3 regions of the Pseudoalteromonas sp. G5_S1_54_S4 genome follow, and region 3 is predicted to be linked to each of the others. Evidence: predicted binding sites of a transcription regulator. Region 3 holds the regulator's gene; each other region holds the start of a gene.

Region 1 (7,660 bases), on a different contig from region 3:
AATTGGTAAAAATAACACAGAGCTTTTAGCAAAAATGGGAAGCGCTGTAGGGATGAGTGATATAAAGTTAACTCAGTGCTTAAAGCCTGAGCCATTTAATATTCGTGATGATAAAAACCACATTCCACTGACTGTCATTGATAACTGTGAATTAGCGGTACGTCGACGAATTAAAAATACCAACACCGAGTTATCAAACCCTCAAATGGATGCGGTGGCATTTTATGATGATTTACAAAATGAAGCTATCCACCAGCCATTACATTTGTTTAGTGCCTAATTATATGTGTTCAATTGCTGCTTTATACATGCCATTTGATTGTAATAAACTGTGTTTATAGTAGTAAGTAACTATTGGTTTTATAGGTGCTTTATTTTAATAACTGATTTAATATAAAAAAAGCATCCAAAATTTAAATGCAATTGCTATAATGGCGCAAATGGTATGACATTAAATGCCATTATCATTAAACCAAGGTAATTAGGAACGTAATGAAGAAAACATTCACGCTGAATCATGAGAAAATCAAATACCCTCGTATGGTTGATGCTGCAAAGCATGAAGTGAAAAAATATTTGAAAAGAGAACGTAATAAAACTTTACCTGTTGATGCCGACTACTGGGCATTCGATTGTAAGTTTGGCAACACGGCTGAAGAAGCCCAAGTGGTTCACGTTGCTGAAATTAACAATCACATCAGTGAAATTGAAAAGCAAGGTTTAACTTCTTTTTACTTAGAGATTTTAGCAAGACCTGCACAGCGTCAAGATTTCGATGAAGATGATGGCGAATAAAACGCTAATTTGCGTTTAGTGTAGTTTTTGAAAATGGGCCTTGTGGCCCATTTTTTGTAGCTGTTATTTATACACTATGACATTTTTTGTATTTTTTATTACTGCCACAAGGGCACGTATCATTGCGTTTTACTTTAATATCGGCAACCGGTGTAATCTCACCATCAAGGTATCGCCATTGTCCATCTTCTTTAATAAACCTTGAATTTTCTGCTAACTGGCAATATAAATCTTGATAAAAGTAGTGAGCTTTAAATGTAACAAATCCTGTTTCATCATTATAACCAGAGTCTAATACGGTTAAGTTTATAAAACGGCAACTATTTGCAAAATCTTTAATTTCTGAAATTGAATTTTCAGCTTGTTTTTCTTTTGCATAACTTTCACGAACAAAAACCGCGTTTTTAACAGCATAAGCACTGTAGCGTGCACGCATAAGTTGCTCTGGTGTGTGTGGCTGTTTGGTTTTTAAATGAAAAGGCTCGCAGCAATCAGCATAAGGTTGCTGACTGCTACAAAAACATAATAGGGCGTTAGAAGTCATGATAAATGTACTGTGTATTAAAACGCTAGTTTATCAAGCTTATTGCGTAAGTGAAATCTCAGGGTGAGCGCTTTTTTTGCTAAAGCAATACAACTTAGTGCGCGTATGGCTCAAGTTTAATGATAACTGCGACAGTTGTTGGTTATTTATTATGTCAGTCCAGGTGATCACCGCGGCAAAATTTCCATTGTGAAGTGCAGAACTTAAAACATACTCTAAATTAACTAAATGCTTTTGACGAATAACCAGCAATTTACTGGTATCAATTGAGCATGAATCAAGTAGCGCTTTGCTCGGTACGTTATCGGGTGCTATTAACAGTGTCCATGCGTTTAGGCTGTTGTATTGGTGTAATACTTTTAATAACTCAAACGTTGCTGAAATTTCATCTTCAATTTGTACAACGTTAACACAATCTGATTGGTCATCTTGTTGATAGCTTTTAACTGTTCTTAGGGTAATTGGCTGTAACATAATCTTCTCACTCACTGGGTTTTTATACAGTACATTCATACAGTAGTTTATACAGTTGTTTGGTGCAAGTGTTTTTTGCTATTTTTTTGTACAGTTATTCATCTTAAAACGCGACAGTTATTATAAATATACAAATAATCTATATATAACAAAGGTTTAATTTTTATTGGAAATTAATCCCCACAGAATTAATTTTAAGGCTGGGAGCAAATAAATACAGATGAACAGGGGGTATACAGTAGTTTAAATTAATTAAGCGTGCTTGCTTTGGCTATAAACGCTTAATTAATTTACAGATGAAATGAGTTGCTGCGCAGTGAAATTATTTTTCGCTACTAGAGGGGATCAAATGTGAGAATTGTAACTGATGAATTTGTTCATACAGGCTGGCTGCGTAGCATTGAGCATCTTTAAGTCGTTTGGTACTAATATGTTTTCGTATATCGCTCATTGCTTCTATGGCGGGTTCATAGCCTTGACTACCGGCTAAGCTAAGCCACGCAGCACCATGAAATACACTTTGCGGCACACCTTGTCCTTTTATAAAAAACAGCCCTAAATAAAACTGCGCGCGATAATTTCCTGCCATTGCTGCCAAACGTATCCATTTTGCGGCTAAGGCGCCTTGTTCATTTTTAAGGTAATAAAGGGCTTTATTTAATATGTCTTGATCGGTGTTTTTAGAGCTCGCAGGGAGATTTGCATCGCTTGGTTGCGTTACAAAAGAAAGAATGTTGTCTAATTGTTGCTCTAAGTCTTGGCCACTTGGTGTCGTTTTGATCATGCTACTTCGTTTGTTATTTTAATCACTTAGCTAGTTTAGTATATAGCAAGGTAAAATGTCCTGTAAAAAGTTATTTTTATGCTAAAATCTCGCCACTTTTTACAACCACAAGTTTATTATGCTCGAAGCCTTATTCAAAATCCGTGCAAATGATTCTTCGGTTCGCCGTGAATGTATTGCCGGTATGACTACATTTATTACGATGGTTTATATCGTATTCGTAAACCCAGCTATGCTTGCAGAAGCCGGTATGGACCAAGGTGCTGCTTTTGTTGCCACCTGTATTGCTGCTGCAATAGGGTGTTTTATTATGGGTTTGTGGGCCAATTATCCACTGGCATTGGCACCGGGTATGGGATTAAATGCATTTTTTACCTATGGTGTTGTATTAGGTATGGGTTATAGCTGGCAAGCTGCGTTGGGTGCGGTATTTATGTCAGGGTGTATATTTTTAATTCTAAGCTTATTTAAGGTGCGAGAGTGGATTATTAATGCAATCCCTTTGGTGCTCAAGCAAGCAATAGCAACGGGTATTGGCGCATTTTTAGCTCTCATCGCACTTAAAAGTGCCGGTATTATTGTATCAAGTCCTGCAACACTGGTGCAGTTGGGTGATATTACCTCGCCAGGTCCTTTATTGGCTATTTTCAGCTTTTTTGTTATTGCTGCACTGCTTTATCGCGATTTTAAAAGTGGCGTACTGATTAGTATTTTACTAGTCACCGCGATTGCTGTGTCTATGGGGTTAGTGGAGTATCATGGTGTTATTGCTATGCCACCTTCTATCATGCCGACCTTTATGCAACTGGACTTTAGTGCCGCGTTTGAACTGTCGATGTTGAGTGTTATTTTTGCGTTTTTATTCGTTGATTTGTTTGATACCTCAGGCACGTTAGTTGCGGTAACTCAGAAGGCTGGTTTAGCAGATAAAAACGGTAATATGCCGCGTTTAGGTCGTGCATTAAGCGCCGACAGCACAGCAACTATTGCAGGTGCAATGCTCGGTACTTCAACAACCACGTCATACATTGAGTCTGTTGCAGGTGTATCTGTTGGTGGTCGAACGGGTTTGACCGCTGTGGTTGTGGGTTGCTGCTTTTTACTGATGATGTTTTTTGCGCCTTTAGCTCAAATGGTGCCTGCATACGCAACCGCGGGAGCTATTTTATATGTATCTGTATTGATGCTACAAAACTTAAAGTTTGTAAATTGGGACGACATGACTGATGCAATTCCGGTGAGTGTTGTATTGTTAATGACACCGCTGACTTTCTCAATTGCACACGGTATTGCACTTGGTTTTATTTCTTATACGGCAGTAAAAGTGCTGTGTGGCAAAAAAGATCAGGTAAGCATTAGTGTTTGGATTTTAACTGCCTTGTTTATTGTTAAGTTCGCATTTTTATCTTAATGCAGGCAGCTTGTTAGAATATGTATATGTCTTAGTATGTAAACACAAAGTGGGGCAAAATCCTATTCAAAAAAAAGCCCATGCAACTGCATGGGCTTTTTTATTTAGAAAGGAGTTACCATTTCTTTTTAGGTGCAAATAATACGTCTAAATCATCTTGCTCTTGTTCGTTCTTTTTCTTCAATGATGTAGCATTTGATGCCTTGAGTTCATTACTTATCGTTTCAAGGTAGCCTTCAACTTCAGCTCGTTTTGCCGTAATGTAATCGTCATTAAATGAAACACTGTTAAGTGTGGCAGCTGCTTTTTCAAAGTACTGCCTAGCAGAGCCTATCATTCCAGCTGTTTGCGCTGATAACCCTCGTTTTATTTGGCTTTCAATGTTGATTCTTAGTTGTAGCTTTTCAAGGCGTTTGTCTTCTGCAATAAATACCTGGCTGTCTACTTTGCCTTTATTATGCTCAGAACGAATAATAGTGCGTAACTTTTTAATACCTTGTATCAGCGATATCAGTTGTTTGTCGTTGCCTGGTAATACAAAGCCATCTGAACCGTCTTGAATTGGGTTTTGTAGTCGCTCTTTTGCTTCTTTTAAGCGGTTTTTTAGTCCACTACCTCCGCTTGAAATAGACACCATTTGACTGAGCGCATCATGAATTCGTCGTTGTAATATTCGCTGAGTTGCCTCTGAAAGTGGAATGTTGGCGCTATTCATTAATGCTTCTTCGGTTTCTTCAATGATTGCTTTTTGTTTTGTTAACTCTTTGCGTCGTTCAGCTTCTTGTTTTTCTTTGTGTTGCTGAACAGCACTAACCCATAGTGCAATGACTATAAGTGCAACAATTAATACAATTATAATGGAAACTATCATGTTATAATTCTCAAATTCTTAACCTTATTATCTAATCTTACATTAAATATATAAAAGGTGGGAAACTTTGCTCAGATTAACTGAAAAAAGCGTCACCATAAAGCGTTTAAATCTTAATATGTTATGTTTCGATTGCTGATAATCATTGCTATCTCAAGTTTATTTATTGTGTTAACCTGAAATTTCAACAAATTAATTGTTATATTATGTAACATTAATCAGCCTTTTATATAGCTACCTATAGTTAGGGTGCGCTTTTATCTGTCAATGTGAATTATAACGAAACTACATAGCCATGAAATTACAACAACTTAGATATATCGTAGAAGTTCAAAATCATAAATTAAATGTTTCAGCTACGGCTGAGAGTTTATTTACCTCCCAGCCTGGTATTTCTAAGCAAGTACGTATGTTAGAAGATGAGCTCGGTGTACAAATTTTTGGCCGCAGTGGTAAGCATTTAACTCATGTTACAGGCGCTGGCGAGGAAATCATTAACATATCACGCGAAATACTCTCAAAAGTTGAGGGTATTAAAGCGGTGGCGAATGAACATACTTTACCGGATCAAGGCAAACTTAATATTGCTACCACGCATACACAAGCACGGTATGCGTTACCGAGTGTAATTAAAGGCTTTACTCAAAAATATCCTGCGGTATCACTGCATATGCATCAAGGTACACCACAGCAAATATCGGATGCAGCCGCTCGCGGTGATGCTGACTTTGCCATTGCCACAGAAGCGCTTCATTTATATTCAGATTTAGTAATGCTGCCTTGCTATCATTGGAATCGTAGTATTGTGGTTGCTAAAGATCATCCCCTTGCGAAAAAAGTGGATAATTTAACAGTGGCTGATATAGCCCAATACCCACTCATTACTTACGTATTTGGCTTTACAGGTCGTTCGGAGCTCGACAAAGCATTTAATGCTTACGGATTAGAGCCACATATTGTATTTACTGCCACCGATGCCGATGTCATTAAAACGTATGTGCGTTTAGGGCTAGGTGTGGGTGTGGTTGCATCTATGGCAATTGATCAGGTAAACGACAGCGACTTAGTGTGCATTGATGCTAGCCATTTATTTGAGGCGAGTACGACTAAAATTGGTTTTAGAAAGGGCAGCTTTTTACGCACCTACATGTATGACTTTATCGAACGTTTTGCACCGCATTTAACTAAAGAGCGAGTAGAGCGTGCGAGTTTACTGCGAAATCAAGAAGATGTTGATAAGTTATTTGCTGATATTGAACTTCCTGTAAAGTAACGGCCATAAACAGCAATGAAAAGCCGCTTAGTTTTGCAACTAAGCGGCTTTTTTTGTGCTATGTAATTAACCTGAACTGTGGATAATAAATCCATCTTAAGCAGCTATTTTCAGCGCTAACTGCGTTGAATTTACTTGCAATAGGCTAGCTATTGACGCGTAATTTCGCCTTGTTTTCACTAAAAATCTCTAGCTAGAGAAAATAAACATAAATATCATTTTGATTCAATATGTTAGTAAATCTCTTAACCAGAGTTCAGGTTAATTAGCACTCGATAATATTAACGGCTAGTCCACCGCGAGCGGTTTCTTTGTATTTTGTTTTCATATCGTTACCCGTATCGAGCATGGTTTTTATTACTTTATCCAGCGATACTTTTTGCTCACCACTACCGCGTATAGCAAGGCGCGACGCATTAATTGCTTTAATAGCGCCCATTGCATTACGTTCAATACAGGGGACTTGCACTAAGCCGCCAACAGGGTCACAGGTTAACCCTAAGTTATGTTCCATACCAATTTCAGCGGCATTTTCTACGTGTACAACGTTACCACCAACAATTTCAGTAAGTGCGCCTGCGGCCATTGAACAAGCAACACCGACTTCGCCTTGGCAACCCACTTCAGCACCAGAAATAGAGGCATTCTTTTTATATAAAATGCCTATTGCAGCGGCAGTTAATAAGTAGCGGGTAGCAATATCACGGTCTACTTCTTTAATAAAAGTATGATAATACATTAATACTGCAGGTAAAATTCCGGCTGCGCCATTTGTGGGGGCAGTTACTACACGTCCTCCGGCTGCATTTTCTTCGTTTACAGCTAATGCGAATAAATCAACCCAGTCCATGGCGCGCAGCGGATCGTTACTGACTTCTACATTAAGCTTTAAATATAAGCTTGGCGCACGGCGTTTTACTTTTAATCCGCCAGGTAAAATACCTTCGGTGCGCATACCTCGCTCAATACAGGCTTTCATTACTTGCCAAATATTAAATAGCTCATCTTTAATGGCTTCTTCACTGCGTAACGTTTTTTCGTTTTTCATCATTAACGTTGATACGCTGTAACCCGACTCTTTACACATTTCGAGTAATTCTTTAGCCGAGCCAAACGGGAACGGGGCTGGGTTTTCTTCACGGATATCTAAAGCGGCTTGTTTTTCTTTTTCAAACTCTTCATCCGTAACAATAAACCCGCCACCAATAGAGTAGTAAACTTTGCTATATACTTTTTCGCCATTGTTATAGGCAATAATTTCCATTGCGTTGGAATGTTTAGGGAGTGTCTTTCTGCGATGAAAAACAATAGCGCCCTGCTTAGGGAATTTAGCTTTATGAGTTTGGTTTAGGTAAATAACCTGTTCTTTTTCAATTTTAGCGAGTATGTCATCCACTAAATCGGCATCAATGGTTTCAGGATCATAACCGGCTAAGCCAAGTATTACTGCTTTTCCCGAACCGTGGCCAACACCTGTTTGGCCCAGTGAGCCGTAAAGCTCTACTTTT
Region 2 (7,660 bases), on a different contig from region 3:
CTGGTACGTATAAACACGGTCATCACTTTGGCTTGCTGCTGTTCTTTGCGAAGCTTCTCAGTGGCGCGGGTTGCGTATTCGCAGACGGCTTCACGTAACAATTCAAAGTGCGTTACTTTTACGCCAAATGAACGGCTACAGACAATTTGTTTCTTAGTTGGTGGGATCAATTCAAGTTCAATGCACGACTCACCATTGAGCTCTCTGACGGTTCTCTCTAAAACCACTGAAAACTGGTCTCTGATGGCTCTAGGAGAGGCATTGGCTAGGTCTAAGGCTGTGGTGATACCCAACGCATTTAAACGCTTAGAAAGCCGTCTACCAACGCCCCAAACATCATCAACCGGGACTAATGCGAGCAATCTACGTTGCCGATCTGGATTGGTCAGGTCTACAACCCCCTGAGTGGCTGGATACTTTTTGGCGGCATGGTTTGCCAGCTTGGCGAGTGTTTTTGTCGGTGCAATGCCTACACAGACGGTGATCCCAATCCAGTGGCCTATGCGCTCTCGCACTTGTTGTCCGAACTCGACAAGGGATATGGCTGACTCTATACCGGTTAAATCCAAAAACGCTTCGTCAATGGAGTAAACCTCTACTCGTGGTGCCATCTCCTCCAAAGTGCGCATCACTCGACTGCTTAAATCTGCATACAGCGCATAGTTGGATGAAAAAGCCAAAATACCATGGCGCTGCATTTCAGCCTTGATCTGAAAGACGGGTACGCCCATTTTTATACCGAGTAACTTAGCTTCACGCGATCGTGCAACCACGCAGCCGTCATTGTTGGACAGCACCACAACTGGCGTATCTTTTAAATCAGGACGAAACAGCTTCTCACAACTGGCGTAAAAGTTGTTGCAGTCCACCAAGGCAAATACAGGCATGGGATCGTCACGACTTACGGCGCATGTTTCGCACCACATTGGTGACCACACCAAATATCTCTAACTCTGCCCCTTCAGGAATATGAATGGGCTCATACGCCGGGTTTCTTGGGATCAGCATGACGCACGGCCTTAGTTGAAGCTCCTTTACCGTGAGTTCACCATGAATGCCAGCAATGACAATATCACCGTGTTCGGCTTGGACAGAGCGATCAACCACCAGAATATCATCTGGGTGAATCCCGGCATCAATCATTGAATCACCTTCAACACGCACAAAGAACGTTGCAGCCGGTCGCTTGATGCAAAGCTCGTTAAGGTCGAGCGTTTGCTCAACATAATCCTGCGCTGGTGAGGGAAAACCAGCAGAAACACGTTCCATGAATAATGGAATGCGAAGGCGCTTGGCTTTGATGAAGGCAAGTGCGCCGCTACGGCCTATCAGCGAGACACTCATGACGAACCTCGAAAATCAGAATTGACACTGTTTGTTTATACAGTATCTAATGCTATGCTGATTTCTACAAGTAAAATTGTAGGTAAAACTGTAGTTGTTCGAGTAAGACGTTGTGTTGTGAGTGATTTCTTTTTTGTGGTGAAAAGCTTGATGTGGGGATAGCTCGCCCTCGTCAAAGCCTGCAAGGCTTGGACAATACTGCTTCTGCCTACTGCTCTTGTTTCTGTTACTGATCCTGTTACTGCTACTGGTTAACGCATGGGTTAGGTAACCGTCAGACAAGGCTTGTTGAACCCTTTGCAAACGGTTTAAAAACAGTTAGTAAAATTCTGCTCCGTATTGAATTTACTGGCTTAAAGCGAAGTCAGGAGCACCATTAAAATGCTCAGTCGAACTCGGTTCAAGCCTTTTGCAACCGTTTGAAAAGGGGTTGGCTAAGCCATACGTAAAGGGTATCGGTAAGGGTTGCCTAAAGGGTTTAGCTAAGACTTTCTGAAAGGCTTAGCCAAAGCCTTCATACATGGGTTCACCCAGTAGAAAGATTAAAAAACGCTGAGGTATCCAAGGTGCATTTTGTACAAATGCGTTTATAAACGGACAAGGCACAGTGAAATAACCCAAAGCGAACAATAGAATTGAAGAGGAACCATCAATGACAAGAGCCCCTGCGCCATTTCCGCTAGAGCGCCTGGCGGATATCCCAGAAAGACCAGAAGATTTTAGATTGCTGGAGCGCATTCCATTAACGCGTGAACCGCAGTCCTGGCCACTTGAACTTTCTGCTATGGTCGGTGATGAACAGCCAATGGTGCTGCTTGATACAGAGACAACTGGACTGTCTGCCGATGACGAGTCCATTATTGAGCTTGGTATGGTTAAGGTGCTTTACAGCCCCTCGGCTAAGCGGATTGTGTCGATTGTTGATGTGATCAGCTTGTATGAAGATCCCGGCAAGCCAATCCCCGAGCTGATCACCGAGTTAACCGGTATTACCGATGAGATGGTGCAAGGCCAGCGCATTGATGATGCACTGGTTGCGAGTTGGTTCTCCGATGATCCGCTGGTGGTTGCGCACAATGCACAGTTTGATCGTCCTTTCTTTGAAAAGCGGTTTGCCGCATTAGGCCATCTATCTTGGGCCTGTTCAGCCAGTGGCATAGATTGGAAAGCACTGGGCTTTGAAAGTCGAAAACTTGAGTACCTGCTGCTTCGCTTAGGTTGGTTCTATGAAGGACACCGAGCTGCAACCGATTGTTTGGCGATGGCCTGGTTGTTTCATTTGTTGCCCGAGTCCGTTGCAAACTTGTTGTCTGAAGCAGGCAGGCGAACTATGTTAGTTCGTGCGTTTGGTGCGCCGTTTGACGTAAAGGACTATTTAAAAGAGCGCGGTTACCGCTGGCATGACGGTGTTAAAGGTGCCAACAAACATTGGTGGCGCGAAATCAGCGAAGACGAGTTGCCGCAGGAACAAACTTACCTGGATGATTTGTATCATCGTGGCTCAGAACATGCCCACTATGACTACAAAGATGCCCGCAATCGATTTAAAGCTTTGTAGCTCTTCACAAGGTAAGCCTTGCATATTTGAAAATCTCTGGAAAATGGAAAGTGAACTCATGGTTTAACCAACAAGAGGAATCTTTCCATGTACCAAGACACCTACATTGAATACTGGGGCGAAATCTTCGTCTCTGCCCGCATCATTGAATTTGGCATCACGTTCGAGCGCTTTCTTAAAGATCCATGGAAGCATTTGATGTCCTGTGGCCAAGAGTCTGCCCCAGACGCGATTGCTGAAGGGATGCTGCCATTGCTACCAGCCCAGGCAGAAGTTGCTAGGCGCATTCGGGAGTGTGAACAACGAGCCCTGATGTCTACAGAGTCGGACAACGGGGTATCGCATCGCGGTAACATCGTGGTGCCATTGGTTCGGGTGGCGCATTGATAGCGGCTATCACCAATGACACGAAACAAGGCCTTCACGCCCATACCTGAGCGGCAATTGCAATCCAGATCAAAAAGTTGCCGCTTAGTCTTCCCTACAAAATAATTTGTGATAGGATGATACCTAATAAAATTAATTAGGTTGAAGCCTATTCAGTGTTTTATGGCCATCTGTCCAGCTTCAACCAGTAGAGATTGATTAGTCATTGCGGATAAAGAGCAGCATTGAGTGACACTATTCAATGTGATTACGCGATGTCTGACCGTACTTTATAAACAGAGTTTTAAGAATCTGGTTGAATTGGATAAACAAGACGCATGACAAATGATGGTCTGAAACAAACGGTAGTGGCGAGTTCACTCGCTAAAGAAGGTGCTAAGGGAAAGCCAGATAGGCTTTCGCAGATAGCGCAGTTGCCACAAGCAACCAGGGATCGCATTGCCCATATCGATTTCACCTTATTGTTTAAGGGAGAAGCGGTACGGGCAGACTTAGTAGATCGCTTCAGTATAGCCGCCGCACAAGCAACGAAAGACTTCACCATGTACCGAGAGCTTGCACCAGGCAACATTGAGTATGACCAAAAGCTCAAGTTGCATAAGCGTGGTGAAGCATTTGAGCCCTTGTTCGACTACGACGTTGTGAGAACGCTGGCGACGATTAGCCAAGGGTACGGTGATGGCTTTACTGGAAAGGTAAAACCGCCGCTGGCTTGTGAAGCGCCTTATCACCTTAACAAACCAAATCTATCGATAGTGGCGAGAGTTACCGAGGCCATACACAAAGGCAAAGCCTTGAATATCACCTATGTGTCGTTATCGAGCGGTGAAACCACGCGTGAAATTGTACCGCATACGCTGGTGGACAATGGCCTGCGTTGGCATGTTCGTGGTTTTGACCGCAAGCATGGTGAGTTCCGTGACTTTGTGCTGACCCGAATTAAAGCAGCGGTTGTATTTGAAGACTCAAGGTTATCTGAAGCTGAACTAGAAACCCAGGACCGGCAATGGAACCGATTTGTAGAGCTAGAGTTAGTGCCGCATCCACGTATTGAGCACAGTGAAGCGATAGAGCTGGACTATGGCATGACGGGTGGCGTTCTAAAGGTTGAGATTAGAGCGGCAACTGCGGGGTACTTGCTTCGGCTTTGGAATGTTGACTGTTCATATAATCACTCATTGAAGCAACTTGAATATCAACTATGGCTGAAAAACAAACAAGCGTTATATGGAGTAGCAAACTTAGCTTTAGCGCCAAGTTATGAGGAAGATGAATGAACAATATTACGGAATATCATGCTAAGTATTTTGCGCACGAATTATCAATCCTGCATTCAAATAATGGGGTTGATAGGCTATCCCAGTCGCTATTTGACGCCAGCGTTGACCTGAACCCACACCAGATTGAAGCCGCTCTTTTTGCCATTGAAAATCCGCTCAGCAAAGGTGTTGTACTTGCTGATGAAGTAGGTTTGGGTAAAACAATTGAAGCTGGATTAGTCCTTTGTCAATACTGGGCTGAACGTAAACGGAAATTGTTAATCATCTGCCCTGCGTCATTGAGACGTCAGTGGGCCTGTGAATTGTTAGAAAAATTCAATCTGCCATCTCAAGTTATTGATGCAAAAACATTTAACCAGCTGCAAAGGGAAGGTATCTATAACCCGCTCAATAACAAGCAAATCGTCATCATGTCTTACCATTATGCGGCTAGATTAGAAGAGAAACTTGTTGCTGAAATGTGGGATTTGGTCGTAATTGATGAAGCCCACAAGCTAAGGAATGCACATCGTGAAAGTAACAAAATGGGTCAAGCTCTTAAACGTGCTTTAGATGGCCGTAAGAAACTGTTACTGACTGCCACGCCATTACAAAATTCTTTAATGGAACTTTATGGCATGTCTACATTAATTGACGAGCATGCTTTTGGCGATCAAAAAGCATTCCGAAAACAATTTATGCAGGCGGATAGCGACCCTTTGGAGTTGAAAGAACGTTTGTCTGGGTTTGTAAAGCGAACGCTGCGTAAAAACGTGCTTGAATACATTAAGTACACTGAGCGAAAGGCTATAACGATACCTTTTTACCCTAGTGAACAAGAGCAAGATTTGTACGAACGCGTGCAATTATTGCTTGAACGAGAAGACAGTTATGCACTACCGAAGAGACATCGACATCTGACAGGATTGATCCTGAGAAAACTTTTGTCTTCAAGTACAAAGGCAGTGCTTAACAACTTGCAGATCCTTAAGTATCGATTGGAAAAGTTAGCGAGTGACGGGGAAGATGACAGTGCAATCGACATCGTCCAACAAATCATTACAGACGACGATTTGGAGGATGATTTTGTTGATGAACTTGATACTACATCTGAAGCGCAAGAGAAAAAACCAATAGATTTTTCTGCTCTTCATGCTGAAATCTCAGAACTGGAAATCTTGATCAAAAAAGCAGAGCAAATCGGGGTTGATACCAAATCAAAAGAGCTACTTGTTGGTTTAGAAAAAGGATTTGTACAACTCGCTGAAATGGGCGCTGCCAAAAAAGTCATCATCTTCACTGAGTCAATGCGTACCCAGCAGTACTTAGCAGAATTTCTCGAAAACAATGGTTATGCCGATAAAGTCGTTACTTTTAGTGGCACTAACAACACACCTCAAGCGAACAAAGTTTATCAACAGTGGAAAGAGCAATATCAAGGGTCATCACGTGTTACAGGATCTGCGCAAATTGATAAGCGCTCTGCGCTGATAGACCATTTTAAAGAACATGCAGAAATTATGATTGCGACAGAGGCGGCGGCTGAAGGTGTTAACCTTCAGTTTTGCTCTCTGTTAATCAATTACGATTTGCCTTGGAACCCGCAGCGTGTAGAACAGCGGATTGGACGTTGTCACCGATATGGTCAAAAGTTTGATGTGGTTGTTATTAACTTACTCAATCAACGAAACCAGGCAGATCAGCGAGTGCTCGAACTGCTAACAGAAAAGTTTAATCTATTTGATGGTGTGTTTGGTGCATCAGATAGCGTACTAGGCAGTATCGAGAGCGGTGTAGACTTTGAAAAAAGAATTCAATCTATCTATGACTCATGTCGCTCGTCTGATGAAATTGAAGCTGCATTCTCGTTGCTACAAAAAGAGCTTGAAGAGGAAATTAGCGTCAAAATGCAAAGGACCCAAGAAAAGTTACTTGAGCACTTTGATGAAGACATCCACGATATTCTAAAGATCAAACTCGACGAAGCGAGAGAGCGCCTAGACAAAGTGGGACGGTGGTTTTGGGCTGTAACGCATCAACAATTAAAAGATTGCGCCAGTTTTGACCACGAAAATTATCGATTTACGCTACAGAAATCAGTCAAGCAGCTGCCAGTAGGTCAATATCAATTACTGAGAAAAGCAGGTAGTGAAAACAGTGAGTTGCAAGTTCAAGATCAACATAGCCATGCTTACCGCATTAATCATCCACTTGGTGAATATGTAATTGATAATGCTAAATCGATAGAAACTAAACGAGCACTGCTGTCGTTCGACTACACCAATCATGCAACAAAGATATCCGTTGCTGAAAAGTTAAAGGGTCAGTCAGGGTGGTTAACGTTGAGTGTTCTTGGAGTTGATGCATTCAACAGGCAAGAGTTTTTGCTTTTTACAGCTAAAACAGACAGTGGCCAACTTATTGATAATGATGCTTGTAAAAGGCTGTTTAATTTAGGGGCGAGTGTAGGCCGAAATGAGAACGGCAACGAGCAAAATACCCTACCTTCTGAGCTTATTGAACTGAAAAAACGGCAAATTGACGCCAAGCTGGCTGAAGTTATGGACGAAAATAATGCATTGTTTGAGGTTGAAAGAGACAAATTAGAGAAGTGGGCTGAAGACAAAGTGTTCGCAGCAGAGGAAGCGCTGCGAGATACGAAGGCACAAATTAAGTCAGTAAAGAGAGAGTCTAGGCACGCTATAACAGTTGAAGAGCAAAAGCAAAATCAAGAGAAGCTCAAGCAACTGGAACGACTACAAAAACGCCAGCGAATGGAGATATTTGATATTGAAGACGAAATTGCTGATAAGCGTGATGAACTAATCGCTGCTTTAGAAGAGCGCATGAAGCAAAGAACTGAAGTGACAGAGTTGTTCACAATTCGTTGGCAAGTGATATAGGAGGCATACATGTTAAAAAAACTAGAACTTAACAACTTCAAGGCCTGGGAAAAGCTAGCGATAAACTTTGGCATGGTGACAGGTTTATTCGGAACAAACAGCTCCGGTAAAAGTAGCCTAATTCACTTCTTACTTATGCTTAAACAAAGTAAAGATAACAGCGATAGAGCAATTGCTGCTGACTTTGGTGGTCATGACAAGCTGGTTGA
Region 3 (7,660 bases):
TATATCGGCTTCCATCATGCGAAACTTAGCGCTAACTTTGCGGCAGTTTTTACGCCCACCATCTTGCCAACATTGTAACTGGTGACCGAATTCCCATGCAGGGACAATATGTTCCCATTCAATTCGCAATGCACGTTGATTTACTTTGCCTGAGCGGGTTAGTGTGTTGCGAGGCACGTAGCCACAATGGGTAGGATCGGGTACTAACTTTTTGCCTTGTTTTTTTATATTGCAACCACAATAAATACTTTTAGCGTTTTCGGGAAGGGTATTAATTAAGTACTTTTTGGCACTCGAAAACCGCGTAAATTGTTCGCCCATTGCTGAAAAACAAGCACAGCAAGCCAACAAAGCTAAAATAAACCGAATCATATCCATCACATACGTGAACTACAGGAGCGGCTAGTTTAAGGCCTAGAATAAAAAAGTAAACTGTCGCCGGCATGCTTTAATTTTAATTTGCGTATTTTGTGTAGGGCGTTTTTTAGGAGTAAATAGTGGGCAATATTCAGAGGCTAACGCTAAAAACGCGTTAATGCAGTGATTCCTGCGTTGTTGATTTGGTATAACGGTAAAACTGCGTTAAAGTTTGCAATGAGATTAATAGAGGGTAAAAACGAGATAATGTCGGAAATTCAATTTTTAAATGTAGATCTAGAGCTTGAGTCAAAGCAAGATATTAGCGTATTAGTTGCTGATTTAAAAAAGGTCGCAACTATTTTACATTATGATAAAGACGAATACCGTCAACTTGCTCGCATTGAGGTTGCAGGTGAAATAACCACGCCAGATAAAGCGATTAATCACTTGTGTGAGTTAATCGAGTCGTGTTCACGCAATGCATTAAAGCAATGGTTGAGTTGTTCACGCAGAACATTCGATATGGGTTTTGAGTCTGGCACTTCGCCAAAATGCTTTAACCAAGCCTTACATGCAGATACCTTGTTACGTATATCTGCAATTGGTGCAGGCGTAGAAATTACTATTTACCCTTTCGAAAAGTAATTTAATTTCAACCTTGGTTAATTGACTTACTAGCCTTTTCGCTCTACTACGGCTGCGGTCATACGTGATACGCAGCAAAGCTCATTGCGGCTATTGGTTATTTTAATATCCCAAACCGAGCTGCGCTTGCCGATATGATAAGCTCTCGCTGTGGCCGTTAATGTGCCATTGCGTGATGCCTTTAAATGACTTGCACTGATTTCTTGGCCAACACAATAAAATCGATTGAAATCAACCACAAAATTAGCGGCATAACTTGCTACTGTTTCAGCAAGCACCACATTTGCACCACCATGAACGATACCCATAGGGTTATGATGCTCTGGAATTGCCGGCATAGTTGCCACTAAGTAGTCATCACCAATTTCACTGATCTCTATTCCCATGGTTTTCATGAGTGTCCCTTGGCCTGTAATACCTTGATCTAATTGCTTACAAAACTCTAATGTAATCGGTTGATGCCAAATACTCATGCTAGCTCCTTGGATATGTAATTGAGAATTAAAATTTATTAATATGATAATGCGTTGCTAATAATTACATTTATCACCCTGCTTTTAAAGTAGGTTATTGTTTGATGATAACGGCATATAAGGCATTAATTTATATTTGCGATTTTTAAATAACTGTATATACTCACAGTTAATTGTACTGTATGGAAAACCAGTTGTATGCGACCATTAACGAAACGCCAAGCGCAAATACTCGAACTCATTAAAGTGTTTATTAAAGACACTGGTATGCCTCCTACACGTGCCGAAATTGCACAAACACTGGGTTTTAAAAGTGCGAATGCTGCAGAAGAACACTTAAAAGCACTGGCCAAAAAAGGTGTTATTAAAATGAAGCCAGGCGCGAGTCGGGGCATTCAGCTTGTTGAAGAAGAGGAGCCAGAGCAGTTGGGCTTGCCTTTAATTGGCAGGGTTGCTGCCGGTGAGCCAATATTGGCGCAACAGCATGTAGAAAGCCACTGTAAAATTGACCCTTTAATGTTTAAACCTGCGGCCGATTTTTTATTGCGTGTTAACGGTATGAGTATGAAAGACATTGGTATTATGGATGGTGATTTACTTGCTGTGCATAAAACCCAAGTTGCCGAAAATGGACAAGTTATTGTTGCCCGTGTTGACGACGATGTAACCGTGAAGCGTTTAGAAAAAGCGGGCAGAAAAGTACTCTTACATGCTGAAAATGATGAGTTTTCAGCTATTGAGGTCGATTTAGAAAATGAGTCGTTCAATATTGAAGGCTTAGCGGTAGGTGTTATTCGTAACGCTGACTGGATGTAGTATTAAAGCATAATTTAGCGCTTAATAGTGATTAGGCGCTGGGTTTGTTAGCAGCACAATGTCTAACTTATCAAATGTATGACTATATGTTGTTAAGTGCTTCTCCTATCATAAATAAAATCACTAAATGCTTTATAAATAAACAAATTTACTCTGCTTTTTTAAGTTAACAATTTTTTATATTTCTATCCTGTAATTTCAATACACCCCTTACTAAACCTGACTCTTAGATTAATTGCCTGACTAGTTGCTATTTTTTTAGCTGCGCATTTTAAAAAATACACCTTGTTTATTTTTCATACTCACCTTGCTTATTGTTTATTTTTTAACTAGTTATTAAAGAGCTGGAATAAAAATAACTCACAGCTTAGTCGTTTTGAGAACACACATTTACTAAATCCAGCACCCTTATAAAAAATAAAAATAACGAATAGGCGTTTAAGCCGTATGCCTCTTCGCTTTGCGTCAGCAATAGCATCAAAGGAGCCGTCACATGGGTAAGCTGAGTTCTTCCTTGTGGCTTATATTGTTTGTTTTTTCGCAGAATGTGCTTGCTAATAGCCAATATAATATGCGTAAAGGCGTAACCGATATAAGTAATAATGTATACCAACTGCACATGACTATTTTTTTAATATGTTGTGTGATTGGGGTGATCGTGTTTGCCATTATGTTTTGGGCACTCATTCATCATCGCAAATCTAAAGGGGCTGTCCCTGCCCAATTCCATGAAAGCACCAAAGTAGAAATACTGTGGACTGCGATCCCTTTTGTCATATTAATTGTTATGGCCATTCCTGCGACTAAAACCTTAATTGCCATGGAGGATGCCAGCAAAGCTGATCTCACCATTAAAATTACAGGCTCACAGTGGAAGTGGCATTACGAGTATATGGGGGAGGACGTTGAGTTTTATTCCATGCTAGCTACACCTCAAAATGAAATAACCAACCTTGCTGATAAAAACCCGAATTATTTACTCGAGGTCGATAAACCGCTGGTACTACCAATTAATCAAAAAGTACGTTTTTTAATGACTTCAGATGATGTTATTCACTCATGGTGGGTGCCTGACTTTGCCGTTAAAAAAGATGCAAACCCTGGGTTTATTAACGAAACATGGACCAATATTAATGAGGTTGGTACTTACCGTGGGCAGTGTGCAGAGCTTTGCGGTAAAGATCATGGTTTTATGCCTGTTGTGGTAGAAGCTAAAACAGAAGAAGACTTCAAAACGTGGTTAGCAGAGGCTAAACAAGCCAAGCAAAAAGCAGCTGAAGCAGACGCTGCGTTATTAGACCAAGTTGTACCAAAAGAAGAGCTGATGGCGCTTGGTGAGCAGGTTTATATGGCGAGCTGCGCGGCGTGCCATCAGCCAACAGGATTAGGTTTGCCGGGTGTTTTTCCGGCTCTTAAAGGCAGCCCAATAGTCATAGGTGATATCAAAGGGCATATAGATATTTTGCTCCACGGTAAACCAGGTACGGCTATGCAGTCTTTCGCAAAGCAATTATCAATCAAGCAAATAGCAGCTGTTATTACCTATAAACGCAACGCGTGGGGTAATGACACTGGTGATGTAATTCAACCGAGCGAGATACAAGCGGCACTGGATGCTGATGGGGAGGCTAAATAATGAGTAGCATTGCAGAACAACCTAATACCAATGAGGCTCATCATGCCCATCAACCTGCCACAGGCTTTAAGCGCTGGTTATTTACAACCAACCATAAAGATATAGGTAGCTTATATTTAATTTTTTCACTCACCATGTTTTTACTTGGTGGGGCAATGGCCATGGTTATTCGAGCTGAGTTATTTCAGCCGGGCCTACAACTGGTTGATCCTCACTTTTTTAATCAAATGACCACAGTGCATGGTTTAATAATGGTGTTTGGTGCGGTTATGCCAGCCTTTACCGGCTTGGCAAACTGGATGATCCCGCTAATGATTGGTGCGCCAGATATGGCCTTACCGAGAATGAATAACTGGAGCTTTTGGATTTTACCGTTTGCGTTTTTAATCCTATTAGCTTCATTATTTATGCCCGGTGGTGGCCCTGCATTTGGTTGGACCTTTTACGCGCCGCTTTCCACCACTTATAGTAACGACAACACAGCAATGTTTGTATTTGCTGTGCATATTATGGGTATTAGTTCGATTATGGGGGCCATTAATGTGGTGGTCACCATAGTAAATATGCGTGCTCCGGGTATGACGTGGATGAAGCTGCCGTTATTTGTGTGGACATGGTTGATCACGGCGTTTTTACTTATTGCAGTTATGCCGGTACTTGCTGGTGCAGTTACTATGGTGCTCACCGATAAATACTTCGCGACCAGTTTCTTTGATGCCGCTGGTGGTGGCGATCCGGTGATGTTCCAACATATTTTTTGGTTTTTTGGTCACCCTGAAGTTTATATTATGATTTTGCCTGCCTTTGGCATTATTTCTACGATTGTTCCCACCTTTTCACGTAAAAAACTATTTGGTTATGCCTCTATGGTGTATGCCACCTCCTCCATTGCCTTGTTGAGCTTTATTGTGTGGGCGCATCATATGTTTACCACTGGTATGCCCGTGGCGGGTGAGTTGTTTTTTATGTACGCGACTATGCTGATATCGGTACCTACCGGCGTAAAAGTATTTAACTGGGTAGCGACTATGTGGCGCGGGTCTATTAGCTTTGAAGTGCCAATGCTGTTTAGTATCGCATTTATTGTGTTGTTTACTTTAGGTGGTTTTTCGGGGTTGATGCTAGCGATTACACCTGCCGATTTCCAATATCATGATACCTATTTTGTGGTTGCACACTTTCATTATGTACTCGTAACGGGCGCGGTGTTTTCTATTATGGCGGGGGCTTATTATTGGCTGCCAAAATGGACCGGAAACATGTTCAATATTACCTTAGCAAAATGGCATTTTTGGTTGTCGTTAATAAGTGTAAATGTGCTGTTTTTCCCAATGCATTTTGTTGGGTTAGCCGGTATGCCACGCCGTATTCCAGATTATGCGCTACAGTTTGCTGATTTTAACGCCATTATTAGTATAGGTGGGTTTGCCTTTGGTTTATCGCAATTATTATTTGTGGTGGTTGTGTATAAATGTGCAAAAGGGGGCGACAAAGTGCCTGCAAAAGTTTGGGATGGAGCTGAGGGGCTTGAATGGGAAGTTGATTCACCTGCGCCTTATCATACGTTCTCAACGCCGCCGGACATTAAATAATGACTCACTTGCCGTTATTAAAAAAGTTGGTGGTGATTTGCATTGCAATGTTTGCATTTGCATTTGCCATGGTCCCTTTGTATGACGTGTTTTGCGATATAACGGGGCTTAATGGTAAGCCCTCGTTAGAGCAGGCACAGCAAAGTACCTTGGTCACTGAAAATAGAGAAGTCAGCGTTAGTTTCACTACGCATGCGCAAAGTGGTGCGCCTTTTGAAGTTAAATCTAAAGAGTACAGTGTAGATGTAAAGCCTGGGGCCATGCGTGAAGTTAAGTTTAGCGCTAAAAATAATAGCAATGAAGATAAAGTAATGCAGGCTATACCGTCGGTAGCACCAGGAAAAGCGGCCAAGTATTTACACAAAATAGCGTGTTTTTGCTTTGATCAGCAACCGTTAAAGGCAGGTGAAGAGCTGGAGTTTACATTATTGTTTTATGTAGATACTGAATTACCCAGTGATGTAGAAGAGTTAACCCTGTCTTATACCGTATTTGATATTAGCGAGCGGCTAGTAGCCAGTAATAACTAGCTTATAAAACTAGTGAAAAACTAGGAGCAAATAAAATGAATCAAAAATATGAACATTATTATGTACCAGAGCAAAGTCCATGGCCCATTATAGGGGCGGTTGCGTTGTTTTTTATCGCGGTAGGCGCAGCCTTAACCGTAATGGATATGGGCAAAGAGGGTGGTAATGGTGTTTACTTGTTATACGTAGGTATAGCTGTACTACTTTACATGCTGTTTAGCTGGTTTAAAAATGTCATACACGAGTCTGATCAAGGGCTTTATTCTGCACAAATGGACCGTTCTTTTAGGCAAGGAATGAGTTGGTTTATTTTTTCAGAAGTGATGTTCTTCATGGCATTTTTTGGCGCATTATTTTATGCCCGCATGTTCTCTGTGCCTTGGTTAGGAGGTGCGGATAACAACGCCATGACAAATGAAGTATTGTGGCCGACGTTTGAATCCATGTGGCCATTGCTAAATACCCCAGGAGGCACTACGACCCAAGCGATGGGCTGGCAAGGGTTGCCGCTTATCAACACCCTTATTTTGCTGGCCTCGTCGGTAACTTTACATTTTGCCCATGTGGCGATGGAAAATAATAAACGTACCCTACTCAAAGTATGCTTGGGAGCGACCATTTTACTCGGAGTGTGCTTTTTAGGGCTGCAGGTAGAAGAGTATATATATGCTTATAACGATCTTAACTTAACCCTTGATGCGGGCATTTATGGCAATACCTTCTTTTTGTTAACCGGCTTTCACGGCATGCACGTCACCTTAGGAACAATTATTTTATTGGTGGTGTTTTTACGCATTATGAAAGGACATTTCACTAAAGATAAGCACTTTGCCTTTCAAGCTGCAGCTTGGTACTGGCATTTTGTTGATGTTGTTTGGCTGTGTTTGTTTGTATTTGTGTATGTGCTTTAGTGATTAAGGGGGACTGATTTGCCGTAATAAAACCAAGTTTTAGTGCGGCAATCACCATCACTAATACCACAACAGAAAATAACACCCGACGCCCTAAAAAGTGAGACATAGGGCGTCCATTGGTTTTCCCTGACACCATAATTAATAAAGCACGAAATAAATTAAATAATATAAATAATAACAGTAGAACAATAATAATTTTAATAATCACTGGATTTTACCCTTATGCAGTTAGTTGTATTTAACAAACAAAAGCTTAGCTCAATAATAACAATTTGCTTGGTTGTTATTGTGGTATTGGTTTGTGTGCGACTAGGGTTTTGGCAATTACAGCGAGCAGAACAAAAGCAACAGCAGCTTAGTGCCATTGAAAATATACAACAACATGGCGTAATGAGCTGGGCAGAGTTACAACAGCTGCCAAAAGAGTGGAACAAAACCGGTGTATTGGTTTCGTTAAATGGTTATTTTGACACTAATAATTATTGGTTGCTTGATAACCAAATCTATAATGGTCAGGTTGGTTACGACTTACTGGCATTATTAAAACTGTCTGATGAATCACGCTTTTTGTTAGTGAACTTAGGCTGGGTAAAAGCAGAACGTTCAAGAGAAATCCTACCAAACATAACAATACCTAGTGGTAAATTTACGTTAACGGCACAAATTAAAGAAGATAATTTAAGTGGCTTTACCT

Evidence for each region. Region 3 encodes LexA, which represses DNA repair genes until DNA is damaged. Its sites were predicted from a motif close to TACTGTATNNNNATACAGTA; they were not measured.
Region 1: the regulator LexA is predicted to act here: its motif matches at 1,839-1,858, upstream of ACTRWE_RS00100 (SulA-like leucine-rich domain-containing protein).
Region 2: the regulator LexA is predicted to act here: its motif matches at 1,370-1,389, upstream of umuD (translesion error-prone DNA polymerase V autoproteolytic subunit).

The regions. Positions count from the first base shown of each region.
Region 1 is NZ_JBQKUL010000001.1:18,500-26,159, forward strand. It holds gene ACTRWE_RS00085 (VC2046/SO_2500 family protein) at 1-280, shown strand, start outside; gene ACTRWE_RS00090 (DUF6172 family protein) at 493-795, shown strand; gene ACTRWE_RS00095 (YchJ family protein) at 863-1,339, opposite strand; gene ACTRWE_RS00100 (SulA-like leucine-rich domain-containing protein) at 1,379-1,813, opposite strand; gene ACTRWE_RS00105 (sel1 repeat family protein) at 2,136-2,597, opposite strand; gene ACTRWE_RS00110 (NCS2 family permease) at 2,716-4,008, shown strand; gene ACTRWE_RS00115 (hypothetical protein) at 4,124-4,879, opposite strand; gene cysB (HTH-type transcriptional regulator CysB) at 5,175-6,152, shown strand; gene ACTRWE_RS00125 (L-serine ammonia-lyase) at 6,418-7,660, opposite strand, start outside.
Region 2 is NZ_JBQKUL010000073.1:3,803-11,462, forward strand. It holds gene umuC (translesion error-prone DNA polymerase V subunit UmuC) at 1-887, opposite strand, end outside; gene umuD (translesion error-prone DNA polymerase V autoproteolytic subunit) at 895-1,344, opposite strand; gene ACTRWE_RS18100 (3'-5' exonuclease) at 1,997-2,902, shown strand; gene ACTRWE_RS18105 (hypothetical protein) at 2,990-3,289, shown strand; gene ACTRWE_RS18110 (WYL domain-containing protein) at 3,607-4,566, shown strand; gene ACTRWE_RS18115 (SNF2-related protein) at 4,563-7,451, shown strand; gene ACTRWE_RS18120 (DUF3696 domain-containing protein) at 7,461-7,660, shown strand, end outside.
Region 3 is NZ_JBQKUL010000003.1:61,136-68,795, reverse strand. It holds gene ACTRWE_RS02210 (endonuclease) at 1-372, opposite strand, end outside; gene ACTRWE_RS02205 (hypothetical protein) at 625-1,005, shown strand; gene ACTRWE_RS02200 (PaaI family thioesterase) at 1,035-1,478, opposite strand; gene lexA (transcriptional repressor LexA) at 1,677-2,294, shown strand; gene coxB (cytochrome c oxidase subunit II) at 2,788-3,930, shown strand; gene ctaD (cytochrome c oxidase subunit I) at 3,930-5,522, shown strand; gene ACTRWE_RS02180 (cytochrome c oxidase assembly protein) at 5,522-6,052, shown strand; gene ACTRWE_RS02175 (cytochrome c oxidase subunit 3) at 6,088-6,963, shown strand; gene ACTRWE_RS02170 (DUF2909 family protein) at 6,866-7,174, opposite strand; gene ACTRWE_RS02165 (SURF1 family protein) at 7,189-7,660, shown strand, end outside.